DNA from 2 places in the Saccharopolyspora sp. NPDC045941 genome. Region 1 is predicted to be linked to the other one. Evidence: riboswitches for the same ligand, from Rfam matches in the RefSeq annotation. Region 1 holds a riboswitch; the other holds the start of a gene.
What was found. A riboswitch is a leader RNA that binds a small molecule or an ion and turns the genes downstream of it on or off. The one in region 1 is predicted to bind glycine.
Positions count from the first base shown of each region.

Region 2: another riboswitch for glycine. It lies ahead of gcvH (glycine cleavage system protein GcvH); the one in region 1 lies ahead of gcvP (aminomethyl-transferring glycine dehydrogenase).

Region 1 covers NZ_JBWKKU010000006.1:88,748-96,347, forward strand. The annotation lists gene AC07FN_RS06720 (propionyl-CoA synthetase) at 1-543, opposite strand, end outside; gene AC07FN_RS06725 (hypothetical protein) at 874-1,131, shown strand; gene clsA (cardiolipin synthase ClsA) at 1,301-2,014, shown strand; gene gcvH (glycine cleavage system protein GcvH) at 2,206-2,589, shown strand; gene garA (glycogen accumulation regulator GarA) at 2,723-3,190, shown strand; gene AC07FN_RS06745 (bifunctional nuclease family protein) at 3,582-4,058, shown strand; gene AC07FN_RS06750 (MerR family transcriptional regulator) at 4,298-4,867, shown strand; glycine riboswitch at 4,956-5,057, shown strand; gene gcvP (aminomethyl-transferring glycine dehydrogenase) at 5,230-7,600, shown strand, end outside.
Region 2 covers NZ_JBWKKU010000012.1:125,332-132,931, reverse strand. The annotation lists gene AC07FN_RS12285 (ABC transporter permease) at 1-102, opposite strand, end outside; gene AC07FN_RS12280 (ABC transporter ATP-binding protein) at 99-1,064, opposite strand; gene AC07FN_RS12275 (hypothetical protein) at 1,217-1,765, opposite strand; gene ald (alanine dehydrogenase) at 2,183-3,298, opposite strand; gene AC07FN_RS12265 (PucR family transcriptional regulator) at 3,677-5,233, opposite strand; glycine riboswitch at 5,346-5,450, shown strand; glycine riboswitch at 5,451-5,550, shown strand; gene gcvH (glycine cleavage system protein GcvH) at 5,597-5,968, shown strand; gene AC07FN_RS12255 (L-serine ammonia-lyase) at 5,998-7,353, shown strand.

The sequences.
Region 1 (7,600 bases):
GTCGACGATCGGCTTGTACTCGACGATCCGGTTCGGCTCCAGGCCGCACGACGCGGCGACGATCACCGTCGGCCGGGCGTCGTCGATGCGCGCCGCCAGCTCCTTCGGCGCGAAGCCGCCGAAGACCACCGAATGCACCGCGCCGATGCGCGCACAGGCCAGCATCGCGACGACGGCCTCGGAGATCATCGGCATGTAGATCACGACCCGGTCGCCCGGCTCGGCGCCCTGCGCCCGCAACGCCCCGGCGAACAGCGCCACCCGGTCCAGCAGCTCCCGGTACGTCCAGCGGCGCACCTCGCCGGTCATCGCCGAATCCCAGATCAGCGCCGGCTGGTCGCCGCGCCCGTCGCGGACGTGCCGGTCCAGCGCGTTGAAGCAGGTGTTGAGCTCGCCGTCGGGGAACCACCGGAAGAACGGGTCCGCGGTGGCGTCCAGGGCCCGCGACGGTGCCCGCTCCCACTCGATCGCCGCCGCCGCGTCGAGCCAGAAGCCCTCCGGATCGGCCGAACTCCGCCGGTAGGCCTCGGCATAGGCACCCATGACCACGTTCCTCCTGCATCCGCCCCGATGTCGCCTGTCGTCCTACCGCACAACTCGGCGTAACGCCAGGGTCGCCGGTAGCGATGCGCGAAACGCTTTTGTCACAGCCGAAACACGGCCGATCGGACGAACGGCCGCGCGGACTTCGGCCGCGCTGAGCGCCGCCGGGAATCCCGGGTGCAACTCGGCGACACAACGTGTCCGTTTGGCGCTGGGCGGGTAGATCGGCGCGACAGAGCGTGCTCGTCCGAACACAATCAAGCCGAAGTCGATGATCGGGCTAACACCACGGCGCATCGCGCCGACAACCGAATCGGAGGTGCTACAACGATGAGCACGGAACCGGCCTTGTCCGCACAGGCATCCGCCGCCCAGACCGCCGCTGCCACCCGGGTCGAACCCGGCTGCGGCCCCGCGGCCACCGAACTGCCCACCGCGCCGTGCAGCGTGGTGTGGAGCGGTGGCCACTCCTACGTCCTCGAAGGCTCCACCGGGGCCCGCTGGGCGGGCGTCGACGACCGCGGCAGGGCCCGGTTTCTCACCGATGCGGACCTCCGCCGCCGCGGCTGGAGCCGCACCAGGGCGTAACCGCGCCCGGTGGCCGACGGCTCCCGCCGTGGAGCAGCCCGATCGACCGGCTTCGCGGGAGCCCGGCCGCCAAGTGTGTTGTGCGAGGAATGTGAGACCCTGATCTGGTCGGGATGCACAAGTTGCGTCCGAAGCGAGGGCAGGACGCACAACCATTCAGGGGAGGCTCGTGGTGCAGGATGCTGAGCGCACCACGGAAGACACCACGAGCGGGGATCGCGGGATGAATCCCGATCCGGCGGGGCAGGGCCCCGCGGCGGAGCGCCCCGATCCGGGCATGGCCCGGATACGGGAGGCCGCCGCCGGCGTGTGGGCCGATCCATGGTGGACACTTCCGAACCTGCTCAGCGTGATCCGGCTGGCCGGCGTTGCGGTGTTCCTCTGGCTGCTGCTGGGCCCGAAGGCCGACCTGCTCGCCCTGCTGGTGCTGGTGATCAGCGGCATCACGGACTGGCTCGACGGCAAGCTCGCCCGCTGGCTCAACCAGTACAGCCGCATCGGCGAGCTCCTCGACCCGGCCGCCGACCGCCTCTACATAGTCGCGACCCTGGTGGCCTTCGTGCTGCGCGACGTGGTGCCCTGGTGGGTCGCCGCCGCGCTGGTCATCCGCGACGTGGTGCTGACGCTCTGCCTGCCGGTGCTGCGCTGGCACGGCTACGAACCGCCGGAGGTGCACTACCTCGGCAAGGCCGCGACGTTCTGCCTGATGTACGCGTTCCCGCTGTTGCTGCTGGTGCAGGAGGACTTCCCGCTGTCCGAAGTGGTCCGACCGATCGCCTACGCCTTCACCTGCTGGGGCGGCGCGCTCTACCTGTGGGCCGGCATCCTCTACCTCGGCCAGGTGATGGCGGCGGTCCGCCAGGCCCGCGCCAGACCGGCCTGAGCGCCGTCCGGACGTCCCGCGCGAAGGGCGCCGCTCGCCGAGCCGAATCGGCGGGCGGCGCCTTTTCGCGTCGCGCGCTGGAGGGTCGCCTTGCGGCCTGCGCCGCGTGGTGAATACGCTCGCCGAGCCGATCACGCGAACCTCCGTGACCGGTGATCCACAGCACCAGCGGAGCAGGGAGGCGGGACCACGTGGCGGCCCCGGACGAGATCAAGTACACCGAAGAGCACGAGTGGATTCAGCGCACGGCTGACGACAAGGTGCGCATCGGTATCACCGACTACGCCCAGCAGCAGCTCGGCGACGTGGTGTTCGTGCAGCTGCCGGACCTCGGCCAGCAGGTCACCGCCGGCGATTCGATGGGCGAGGTGGAGTCGACCAAGAGCGTCTCGGAGATCTACGCGCCGGTCACCGGCGAGGTGGTGGCCCGCAACGAGCAGCTGGAGGACGAGCCGGAGTTGGTCAATTCGGCTCCGCTGGACGACGGCTGGATGGTCGAGCTCAAGCTCGCCGACCCGGCGCAGCTGGACGGTCTGCTCGACGCCGCGGCGTACCAGAAGCTGACCGAATCCTGATCCGACCAGGCAAGATCGTCGGTCTGTCAGGGGCCGAGAGGAAGATGTCGGGAGTCCCGCGTCCCGTGTCTGTACCTGCACGGTACGTTGGGCACATACTTGGCACGATCTATCCGCGTAGAGGAGAGCTCAGGTGAGCCAATTCCCCGGCCACGGCGACGTTCCGCCGGAGCAGTCACCGGAGACCACCTCGGTCTTCAGGCCCTTCCTCTCGGAGCCGGAGAGCACCGAGAGTGCGTCCCCGGAGCCCGCCGCCGCATCCGGGGTCGATGCGCTGCCCGCAGGGTCCGCCCTGCTGGTGGTCAAGCGCGGCCCCAACGCGGGATCGCGATTCCTGCTGGACCGGGAGACCACCAGCGCGGGACGGCACCCGGACAGCGACATCTTCCTCGATGACGTCACGGTTTCCCGCCGGCACGCCGAGTTCCGGCGCGAGGGCAACGACTTCGTGGTCGTCGACGTCGGCAGCCTCAACGGCACCTACGTCAACCGGGAGCCGGTCGACACCTCGGTGCTGGCCAACGGCGATGAGGTGCAGATCGGGAAGTTCCGGCTGGTGTTCCTGACCGGCCCGATCGATGGGGGCCCGGGCGCCCGCTGAGGGGCCCTTGGACCGACTAGTCCATCCGCCAGCGGGGCGGCGCCGAAGCGGCGTCGCCCCGCTGGCGCGTGAAGGTAGTGCGCAGCCGAGATCGACTGACTTCCCGCGCGGGGAATTTCCCGCCGTCGCAACCGGTTTCCACGTTGTAGCGGCCGCCTTTCGACCGGTCCGGCGGACGGGTCGGCGGTGTATCGTGCTGGTAATGCTCGATGAAGAGCTCAGCCAGCGGTTCGGACCAGATGCACCGGCAGGAAGGCCGCGGATTCGGTGGTCGACCAGACCGCTAAAGGGATGGGCGTGTCCGCCGCAACGCGGGTAGCGTCGGAGGCGTCGGTGCGCGATCCTCGACGGGGATGTCACGCTTCGGCGCGCTGGAGGAGGCGATGTGACGATGAGCAGCGAGATGCGCGTCGTCGGCGTGCGAGTTGAACTACCAGCAAACCAGCCGATTCTGCTGTTGCGCGAGGCGCACGGCGAGCGTTACCTGCCGATCTGGATCGGCTCGGTCGAGGCGACCGCCATCGCGCTGGAGCAGCAGGGTGTGCGGCCGCAGAGACCCCTTACCCACGACCTGTTGAAGGACGTCATCGGCGCCCTCGGGCGCGACCTGGAACAGGTGCGGATCACCGACCTGCAGGACGGCACCTTCTTCGCCGAGCTGGTGTTCGACGGGGATGTGCGGGTCTCCGCGCGGCCGAGCGACTCGGTGGCGCTGGCGCTGCGCATCGGGGTGCCCATCCACGCCGACGAATCGGTGCTGGACGAGGCGGGGCTGATCATCCCGGACGAGCAGGAGGACGAGGTGGAGAAGTTCCGCGAGTTCCTGGACTCCGTCTCCCCGGAGGACTTCCGCGGCGCCGACACCTGAGCCCGCCGATCGACCGACGACACAGCCCGGCCCCTGTCTGCGCGAGCAGGCGGGGGCCGGGTCGTCCGGGTGCCCCGCGCGTCGCGTTGACCTCCTCGCGGGGCAGGCATACCGTCGAACTTACGCGAATTGCCCCGGTGTGATTCGGCCGCTGGGCGGTGTTCGCGGCCTCGGACCGCGATGGTCCGGGAGCTGGTGATCGTCGTCGTCGGCTTCGTGCCGGACGAGGGGAGGCAGGCGTGGTCGAGGAAGCGTCCAACCGGGATGCTGCCGTGGAGCAGGGCGAGCTGTTCCCCGACGCCTCGCTGCCGGACGAACTGGTCGGCTACCGGGGTCCGGCCGCCTGCCAGATCGCCGGCATCACCTACCGCCAGTTGGACTACTGGGCGCGCACCAAGCTGGTCGGCCCGTCCATCCGCGGCGCAGCCGGCTCCGGCTCGCAGCGGCTGTACTCGTTCAAGGACATCCTGGTGCTCAAGGTGGTCAAGCGACTGCTGGACACCGGGGTGTCGCTGCACAACATCCGGGTCGCGGTGGAACACCTGCGCAACCGGGGCGTGCAGGACCTGGCCAGGCTGACGCTGTTCAGCGACGGGACGACGGTCTACGAGTGCACCTCTGCCGAGGAGGTGGTCGACCTGTTGCAGGGTGGCCAAGGAGTGTTCGGCATCGCCGTCAGCGGTGCGATGCGCGAGATCAGCGGCACGATCCACGACTTCCCGGCGGAACGGGCCGACGGCGCGGAGCTGGTCCCGATGGACGACGAGCTGTCCCGTCGGCGGCGCGACCGGCAGGCCGAGACCGGCTGAGCCGACCGGCCCCCGACCGGGTGGTGTGCGGCCGGTGACATCGCTGGTCCGCTCGGACCCCCTGATCGGGTAAGCTGCGGCACATCGCCGACCCCGTGCGGGAGAGTCCGGCCCGGCCTAGGCCGCGGTCGGCGCCGAAGGAGCAACCCTCCCCGCCAACCTCTCAGGCCACCTGGACCGCACGGGCGAGATACCTCTGGAAAGAGGGTGCACCACGGCCGTGGTGCACCCCGCCGACGGTGCAAGCCCGGTTCCCGGGTGAAGCTCTCAGGCGTTCGCTTCGCGGACAGTGACAGAGGGGGAGAGCAGGGCAGTTCCGGCTGCCTGCCGCCCTTTGCCGCCGCGACGATTGAGGTTTGGCGATGACCGACGTGACCCACGACCGCATTCCCCTGGCCGCCCTGGAGCACGGCACGCCGTTCGCCGACCGGCACGTCGGCCCGATGCCGGCCGAACTCGCGCGCATGCTCGACGTGATCGGCGTCGGCTCGCTGGAGGAGCTGGGGCAGAACGCCGTGCCGGACACGATCCGGGAAGGCGACCTGCAGCTGGCGCTGCCGGAGCCGGCCACCGAGTCCGAGGCGCTGGCCGAGCTGCGCGAGCTGGCGCGCCGCTGTCGCCCGCACACCGAGATGATCGGGCTCGGCTACTACGGCACGGTCACGCCGCCGGTGATCCTGCGCAACGTGCTGGAGAGCCCCGCTTGGTACACGGCCTACACGCCGTACCAGCCGGAGATCTCGCAGGGCCGGCTCGAAGCGCTGCTGAACTTCCAGACGATGGTGGCTGACCTGGCCGGGGTGCCGGTGGCCAACGCGTCGATGCTCGACGAGTCCACCGCCGCGGCCGAGGGCATGACGCTGGTGCGCCGCGCGGGCCGGTCGAAGTCGCCGCGGTTCGTGGTGGACGCCGACACGCTGCCGCAGACCATCGCGGTGATCGGGACCCGCGCGGAGCCGCTGGGCATCGAGGTCGTCGTCGCCGACCTCGCCGCGGGCGCGCAGGCGTTGCCGGACGGCGAGTTCTTCGGCGTGCTGCTGTCCTACCCGGGCGCTTCCGGCGCGGTGCGGGACCACGAGGAGATCATCGCGGAGGTCCACCGGCGCGGCGCGAAGGTCGTCGTCGCGGCCGATCTGCTGGCGCTGACGCTGCTGCGCTCGCCCGGCGAGATCGGCGCGGACGTGGTGGTCGGCAGCACCCAGCGGTTCGGCGTGCCGATGGGCTTCGGCGGCCCGCACGCCGGGTTCATGGCCGTGGCCAAGGGCTTCGAACGGCAGCTGCCGGGGCGGTTGGTCGGCGTGAGCGTCGACGCCGACGGCAACCAGGCCTACCGGCTGGCGCTGCAGACCCGCGAACAGCACATCCGCCGCGAGAAGGCCACCAGCAACATCTGCACCGCGCAGGTGCTGCTGGCCGTCGTGGCCTCGATGTACGCGGTCTACCACGGCCCGGCCGGGCTGCGGTCGATCGCGACCCGCGCGCACCGGATGGCGGCGGTGCTCGCCGAGCAGCTGCGCCGCGGCGGCGTCGAGGTGCTGCACCAGGAGTTCTTCGACACGATCTTCGTGAAGGTGCCGGGCAAGGCCGACGACGTCGTCGCCAGGGCCCGCCGGGGCGGCATCAACCTCCGCCGCGTGGACGCCGACCACGTCGGCATCAGCTGCGACGAGACCACCACGCGGGCGCACCTGGCGACGGTGTGGCAGGCCTTCGGCGTCACCGGCGGTGACGTCGACGAGCTCGACATCGAGACGCCGGACGCGCTGCCCGCGGCGCTGGAGCGCACCTCGGAGTACCTGACCCACCCGGTGTTCCACACCCACCGCTCCGAGACCTCGCTGCTGCGCTACCTGCGGCGGCTGTCGGACAAGGACATCGCGCTGGACCGCAGCATGATCCCGCTGGGCTCGTGCACGATGAAGCTCAACGCGACGGCCGAGATGGAGCCGATCACCTGGCCCGAGTTCGGTTCGCTGCACCCGTTCGCGCCCGCGCAGGACGCCGAGGGGCTGCTGTCGATCGTCAAGGACCTGGAGACCTGGCTGGCCGAGGTCACCGGCTACGACGCGGTGAGCCTGCAGCCCAACGCCGGCAGCCAGGGCGAGTTCGCCGGCCTGCTGGCGATCCGCGCCTACCACCGCAGCCGTGGTGACGAGGACCGGGACCTGTGCCTGATCCCGGCGAGCGCGCACGGCACCAACGCCGCCAGCGCCGTGATGGCCGGGATGCGGGTGATCGTGGTCCGCTGCGACGACGCCGGCAACATCGAGCTCGACCACCTGCGCGAGCTGGTCACCGAGCACGCCGACGACCTCGCCGCGATCATGATCACCTACCCGTCCACGCACGGCGTGTACGAGGACACCGTGCGCGAGGTGTGCGGGCTGGTGCACGACGCGGGCGGCCAGGTCTACGTCGACGGCGCGAACCTCAACGCCCTGATCGGCCTCGCGCGGATGGGCAAGTTCGGCTCCGACGTCTCGCACCTGAACCTGCACAAGACGTTCTGCATCCCGCACGGCGGTGGCGGTCCGGGCGTCGGCCCGATCGGCGTGCGTGAGCACCTCGCGCCGTTCCTGCCCAACCACCCGCTGCAGCCCGCCGCCGGACCGGCGACCGGCGTCGGCCCGATCAGCGCCGCCCCGTGGGGCAGCGCCTCGATCCTGCCGATCTCCTGGGCGTACGTGCGGATGATGGGCGCCGACGGCCTGCGCCGGGCGACGCTGACCGCGG
Region 2 (7,600 bases), on a different contig from region 1:
GCCCGCGCCGAAGCCGAGCAGCACCACCGGCGCGAGCATCCCCCACCACAGGCTCGTGGTGAAGATCTTGCGGAATTCCGCCTTGACGAGCGCGACCATCATGCGGTCCCCCCGAATCCGCGGGCGTCCGGCGCTGCCTGCGCGCCGTGCTGCTGGACGCCGGTGTACTGGCCGTGGGTGAGCTGGAAGAACAGCTGTTCCAGGCCGATCCGCTCGTCCTGCATCGCGTACAGCGCGATCCCGGCTTCCAGCGCCAGGTCCGCGACCGTGCGGGAGTCGGCGCCGGTCACCGCGAGCCGGCCGTCCGGGACGTAGTCGACGCTCAATCCGGCTGCGTGCAGCTTCTCGATCAGCTTGCGGGGGTCGGCGGCCTGCACGAGCGTCCGCGATCGCTGCGCGGCGCGCAGCTCGTCGAGGTGGCCGTCGAAGACGCAGCGCCCGCGGCTGATGATCACCAGCTGGTCGACGGTGTGCTCGATCTCCCGGAGGAAGTGGCTGGACATCAGGACCGTCCGGCCGCTCGCGGCGAAGGCCTTCAGGAAGTTCCGCAGCCAGGCGATGCCCTCCGGGTCCAGCCCGTTGGCCGGCTCGTCCAGCACCAGCACCTGCGGGTCGCCGAGCAGCGCGGTGGCCAGCGCCAGGCGCTGCCGCATGCCCAGCGAGAACGTGCCCGCTTTGCGCTTCCCCGCGGAGCCCAGCCCGACGAGTTCGAGGGCCCGGTCGACCTGCGTGTCCGGCACGTTCATCGCGGCGGCGTAGCACCGCAGGTGATGACGGGCGGTGCGGCCGGGGTGGAAGCTCTGCGCGTCGAGCACGGCGCCGACCACGCTCGCCGGGTTCGGCAGCTGGTGGAACGGCAGGCCGTTGATGGTGGCGGTGCCCGAGGTGGGCATGACCAGGCCGAGGAGCATCCGCAGCGTCGTCGTCTTGCCGGACCCGTTCGGACCGAGGAACCCGGTCACCGCCCCGGGGCGGACCGTGAAGCTCAGGTCCTGCACCGCGCTGACCGGGCCGAAGCTCTTGCTGAGACCCTCAACGACGAGCCGGCCACTGCCGTCGTGCACACGCCCTCCATCATCACCCGTTCAACCGACAGGGCCCATCCTGCCGGACAGGCCCGGGTGGTCAGGTGCGAAGGAGCGTTTTCCCAGCTTGTTCTCAGCGCCGGGCGTGGTCGCGGCCCTGCGGTGTGACGGGTATCGCCACGTGCGGGCGCCTACGGCCAGCGGATGGACCGGTCGATCACGGCGGCCCGGTAGATCGTGCCGCGAGCCGCATCGAGGTGACCGGTGACCAGCGGCGGGGTCGGGTCCGTGGTCAGGTCGGGGCGGAGGAATTCGTTGGTGTCCCAGTCGCTGGGCCCGGGGCCGGTCGAGGAGATGATCGGCTCGGGGATGACCGCGATGTCCCTCGCCTCGTCGTCCCACCTGCGCCGCAACCTCCGGCGCAGCGCGTCCAGCCCGCTGCCGCGGGCGTGCGCGGGCTCGCCGGTGTGGTCCCCGATCAGCAGCCGGTGCGCGGTTACCCAGATCGTGCAAGGCCACGGTCGGCTGCGCAGCGTGCCCTGGCAGGACCGGCACCTGCCGTCCTCAGCCGGTTCGTGTTCGTCGAGCAGGGCGCGAAGGCCCTCGGTGAGCCGGTAGAGCTCGGAGCGGGCGAGCGGCAACAGCACCTCGGGTGCGTTGTCTTCGGATGCCAGATCCACCCTGTCGAGTCGGTCGAGGACAGCTTTCCGCAGCGCCGTGTCCGTCACTTCGTCTCCCACCGTCGAACGTTGCGAGTGCGTCGGTGTTGCCGGTGGAGATCGCGGAGCGGAGCACCCCGACGACCCCCATCGGGTGACATCGGCAGTCGAGTCGCACGCCTGCACACTCACCACTCGAGGCTCACTCCATCGAGTGGTTATCGATTCGGTCCGAAATTGGCGGCTGAGCGGGGGCTCGCTGCTTCGGCAAATGGGCGATCGTGGCCTACACTGAAAGTGGCGGCCTGCTCCCGGTGACCCCCAGGCTGGTTGAGCGGGCCGCCCCGTTCGGCTGTGTGAGCCCATCACCTGTTCGGTGCATTCGCGGCGACGATCCGAGAACACGTCCCAGACGGGCTCCCGCATGCGAAAACGCCGCGAGCGGGGGAACCGCCCTGCCGCGCGGTGACAGGAAGGTTCCCCCGCTCGCAGGCGAGATCAGGCGAGCACGCTGCTGATCGGGGTGCTGGTCAGCCCGTGCGCCTCGGCGACCGGCTCGTTGACCAGCTTGCCGTCGTGGGTGTTGAGGCCACCGGCGAGCGCGTCGTCCGCGCGGCAGGCCTGCTGCCAGCCCTGGTCGGCGATGCGCAGCACGTACGGCAACGTGACGTTGGTGAGCGCGTGCGTCGAGGTGTTCGGGACCGCGCCCGGCATGTTCGCCACGCAGTAGAACACCGAGTTGTGCACCCGGTACGTCGGGTCGTCGTGCGTGGTCGGGCGGGAGTCGGCGAAGCAACCGCCCTGGTCGATGGCGATGTCGACCAGCACGCTGCCCGGCTTCATCTCGGAGACCAGGTGGTTCGAGACCAGCTTCGGCGCCTTCGCGCCCGGGATCAGCACGGCGCCGATGACCAGGTCGGCGGCCCGCACCGCCTGCTCGACCGAGTAGCGGTTGGACGTCACGGTGCGGATCTGGCCGTGGAAGTCGCGGTCGATCTCGCGGAGCTTGTCGACGTTGGTGTCGAGCAGCTCGACGTTGGCACCCATGCCCAGCGCGACGCGCGCGGCGTTGAGGCCCGCGACGCCACCGCCGATCACCACGACCCGCGCCGGGTGCACGCCGGGAACACCGCCCGGCAGCACGCCGCGGCCGCCGCTGGGACGCATCAGCGAGTAGGCGCCCACCTGCGGGGCGAGGCGCCCGGCGACCTCGCTCATCGGCGCGAGCAGCGGCAGCGCGCCGTTGGCCGTCTGCACCGTCTCGTAGGCGATGCCGGTGACCCCGGACTTCAGCATCGCGTCGGTCAGCTCGGCGGAGGCCGCCAGGTGCAGGTAGGTGAACAGCACCTGGTTCCGGCGCAACCGCGGGTACTCCTCGGCGATCGGCTCCTTGACCTTGAGGACCAGCTGGCCCTCGCCCCACACCTCCTCGGCGGTGGGCAGCACCTTCGCCCCGGCTGCGAGGAAGTCCTCGTCGGGGATGGAGGAACCGGCGCCGGCGTTCGTCTCGACGAAGACGTCGTGACCGCGGGTGGTCAGCTCGTGCACGCCCGCAGGTGTGATCGCGACCCGGTACTCGTTGTTCTTGATCTCGCGTGGCACTGCGATCTTCACGGCGGAATCCTTTCGTCTCCTGTTGCGCACCACGATCCGCTGCAGCCGAAAGGGGCGCATCATTCCCGCAGGATGAGATTGCCCCGCGCGCTTTGTGCCCGCAGCACAAAGCCTGCTGCGACGGCGCCAACGCGTCGAGAGGGGCGGAAACGGCCCGGCGAGGACGGCCCGGGTGACAGGAAGGTTCCCTTGCTCGCAGCCACCCGGGCGGCCAGTGAAAGCAAGGGAACTTTCCTGTCATGCGGTGGCAGGAAGGTTCCCTTTCACACGTCAGCGCACGTGCGTCACGGGTGTGGTGATGACAGGAAGGTGCCCTCTCTCGCAGCCGCCGGGGGCGCGGCTCGGCGAGGGCGGGGTGACAGGAAAGTTCCCTTGCTGTCAGCCGTGCTGGGCCCAGCGGTCGGCGAGCAGTTGCACGAACAGCGCTGCGCGGACGTTGGGGTTCTCCAGGTCGATGTCCACGAGTTGGGTGAGCCGCTTCATCCGGTAGCGGAAGGTGTTCGGGTGCACGCGCAGCTCCCGGCTCGCCTGCCGCGGGTCGCCCGGGTGGCGCAGCCACGCGTGGAGGGTTGCCAGGTATTCGGTGCCCTGCGTCCGGTCGTGCTCGCGCAGCACCGGCAGCGGGCCCAGGGAGCCGACGCCCGCGTCGGTCGACGCACCGGCCATCCGGCTGAGCACCACCAGGTGCCAGTTGTCCTCGTACACCGCCACCCGGTCGCGCAGCTGGCCGGTGCGCAGCAGGCCGACCAGCTCCTCGGCCTGCGCGCGCGACTGGGGGAGGTCGGCGACCGCCACCGCATTGCCCACCGCGATCAGCGGGCGCGGCGAAGCGTCGTGGGACACGAGCGCTTCCCGCAGGTCCGGCCAGCCGCCCGCGCCCGCCCGGTCCGGCACCAGGGCGTAGAGCATGGTGCCGATCTCGGTGACCAGCGGGCGCCGCCCGATCCCGCGCGTGATCCACTCCCACATCGCCAGCCGGTGCCCCTCCGCTGGCCCGGCGGACGATGGCATTTCGATCGCGACGACCCGATGCGCCTCGTTGGGCACCGCCAGCTCGTTCACGGCCACCCGCCAGCCCTCGCCCCCTTCCAGCAGCAGCCGCACCTGCTCGGCGGACCGGCGGCGCTCCGCGTCCGCCACTGCCCGCCACCGCAGCAGTTGCAGCGCGACCAGTGGGGCGGTGTCGGCGAACGCGGTGGACCGCTCCTCGGAGACCTCCCCGGGCACCACGGCCCACATCGAGCCGAGCAGCTCGCCGCCCATCCGGATCGGCACCACCAGGCGGGGCAGGGTGCCGTCCTGCTGGGCGGGCACGAAGATCGCCGAACTGCCCTTGCTGAGCTGGCGGAACGTGCCGCGGGCCCGGAACTTGGCGAGCACCTCGTCGGGCTGCTTCCGGCCCATGATGGTCGACACCCGCGCCGGGTCGGTCAGGTCCTGCCGGGCGGAGTAGGCCAGGACCTGGGAGTGCGCGTCCTCGATCGTGACCGGCGCGTCCACCACGTCGGCGACCGCGTCGGCGAGGCGGAACAGGTCGCCGACCCCGGTGCCGCGCGCGTCGGCCTCCTCGATGCCGGTCCCGCCCAGCGCCGCCCGGATCAGCCACACCAACTGCGCCCAGCCGGTACCCGGCCGGACCTCCACCAGGGCCACCCCGGCTTCCTCGGCCGCCGCGGCCACCGCGTCGTCCGCCGAGATCGGCGGCTTGAGCAGCACTGCTGCCGCGCCCTGCGCGCCGCAGGCCCTCGCCAGCCGCTTCGCCTGCTCGCGATCCGCGACTGCCACGCCCAGCACGAGGTCGCCGCCCGCCGCGGTCGGCGGCTCATCGGGTTCGGCGATGACGACGTCGCCCACGCAGACCGTCGGCTCCGGGCTGACCACTGTGCGCAGCAGCGTGGGGCCGACCCGTTCGACCAGCGCCCGGATGTCCAGCATCACCGGCCTCCTGAGTGCTTCGGGCCGCCGCCAGTCAGGTGGGGGAGGGCATTGACACCAGGGCTGGCCCGTTTATCGTTGCTGAGCACATCGACAATTGCATACCGGCCGTCGACCCCGTGCGGGAGAGACCTTGAGGGCTCATACCGAGCCGTCAGGGCGCCGAAGGAGCAAGACTCCCCACAAACTCTCAGGCACCCATGACCGTTCGGGCGAGGCAACTCTGGAAAGCGCGCGTCATCCCTGACGCTCCACCCACGGTGCAAGCCGCGAGAAACCGCGGCGAAGCTCTCAGGTTCCGAAACAGAGGGGGAGGCCCAGCCCCGGGCATCTCTGCCCCCGAAAGCCTTGGAGCCTCCCGACATGTCCCTGCCTGCGAACCTGCGCTACACCGAAGAGCACGAGTGGATCGAGGACCGCGACGAGCTGGTCCGGATCGGCATCACCCAGCACGCCGCGGACGCGCTCGGCGACATCGTCTTCGTGCAGCTGCCCGAGGTGGGGGAGCAGATCGAGGCGGGCCAGGCCTGCGGCGAGCTGGAGTCCACGAAGTCCGTCAGCGACCTGTTCGCGCCGGTCACCGGCGAGGTCGTGGCGATCAACGAGTCCGTCGTGGACGATCCGGCGTTGGTCAACTCCGAGCCCTACGGCGAGGGCTGGCTGCTGGAGGTGCGCACCTCCGACACCGGTGCCCTGCTCACCGCCGAGCAGTACGCCGCGGTGATCGCGGAGTAGCGGGGAATAGGCGAGGGAGGAGACGGTCAATGGCGATCAGCGTCTTCGACCTGTTCTCGGTCGGTATCGGGCCGTCCAGTTCGCACACGGTGGGTCCGATGCGCGCGGCCCGCCTTTTCGTGCAGCGGTTGCACGGCGAGGGCCGGTTGCCGCAGGTCAAGCGGATCAAGGCGGAACTGTTCGGGTCGCTCGGCGCGACAGGGCACGGGCACGGCAGCCCGAAGGCGGTGCTGCTCGGTCTCGAGGGGCACAGCCCGGAGACCGTCGACCCGGCGGCGGTGGAGGGCCGGGTCGCCGAGATCCGGGAGACCGGGCGGCTGCGGCTCGACGGCGTGCAGGAGATCCGGTTCACCGTGGACCGCGACCTGGTGATGCACCGGCGCAAGTCGCTGCCGCTGCACCCCAACGGCATGCGGTTCACCGCGACCGGCACCGACGGGGTCGAGCTGGAGAGCGCGGTCTACTACTCGGTCGGCGGCGGTTTCGTCGTCGACGAGGACGCCACCGGCACCGATCGGATCAAGCCCGACGCGACCCCGGTGCGGTACCCGTTCCGGACCGGCGCGGAACTGCTCGCCCGCACCGAGGAGTCCGGGCTGCCGATCAGCGGCGTCATGCTGGCCAACGAGCTGTCCTGGCGCGGCGAGGACGCCGTGCACAAGGAGCTGCTGGGTATCTGGCAGGTCATGCGCGAATGCGTGGACAACGGATGCCGGAACTCCGGCGAACTGCCCGGCGGGCTCAAGGTCCGGCGACGGGCGGCGGAGCTGGCCGCTTCGCTGACCGAGCACGACGATGCGCTGGAGTGGGTGACGCTCTTCGCGCTCGCGGTGAACGAGGAGAACGCGGCCGGCGGGCGCGTGGTGACCGCGCCGACCAACGGCGCGGCCGGGATCGTCCCCGCGGTGCTGCACTACTACATGCGGTTCGTGCCGGGCGCCGACGACGCCGGCGTGGTGCGCTTCCTGCTCGCGGCCGGTGCGGTCGGCGTGCTGTTCAAGGAGAACGCGTCGATCTCCGGTGCCGAGGTCGGCTGCCAGGGCGAGGTCGGGTCCGCGTGCTCGATGGCGGCCGCCGGGCTCGCCGAGGTGCTCGGCGGGACCCCGAGCCAGGTGGAGAACGCCGCGGAGATCGCGATGGAGCACAACCTCGGGCTCACCTGCGACCCGATCGGCGGTCTCGTGCAGATCCCGTGCATCGAGCGCAACGCGGTCGCGTCGGTGAAGGCGATCACGGCGGCGCGGATGGCGCTGCGCGGCGACGGCACCCATTTCGTCTCGCTGGACAAGGTCATCAAGACCATGCGCGAGACCGGCCGGGACATGAAGGTCAAGTACAAGGAGACGGCTCGCGGCGGCCTCGCCGTCAACGTCATCGAGTGCTGACCCGCCGCACGCCCGGTGAGTGCATGGGAACTTTCCTGTCACCACCGGGCTGTGCGGTGAGCGCTGGGGAACCTTCCTGTCACCGCCCGCACCGGGGCCTGGTGGCATGCGGATGGGAACTTCTCTGCCACCGGGTCCGTAGCGCGAGCATGGGAACTTTCCTGTCAGCGCCGCTCAGCACCGCGGTGAGTGCATGGGAACTTTCCTGTCACCGCCAGGCCGTGTGGTGACTGCATGGGAACCTTCC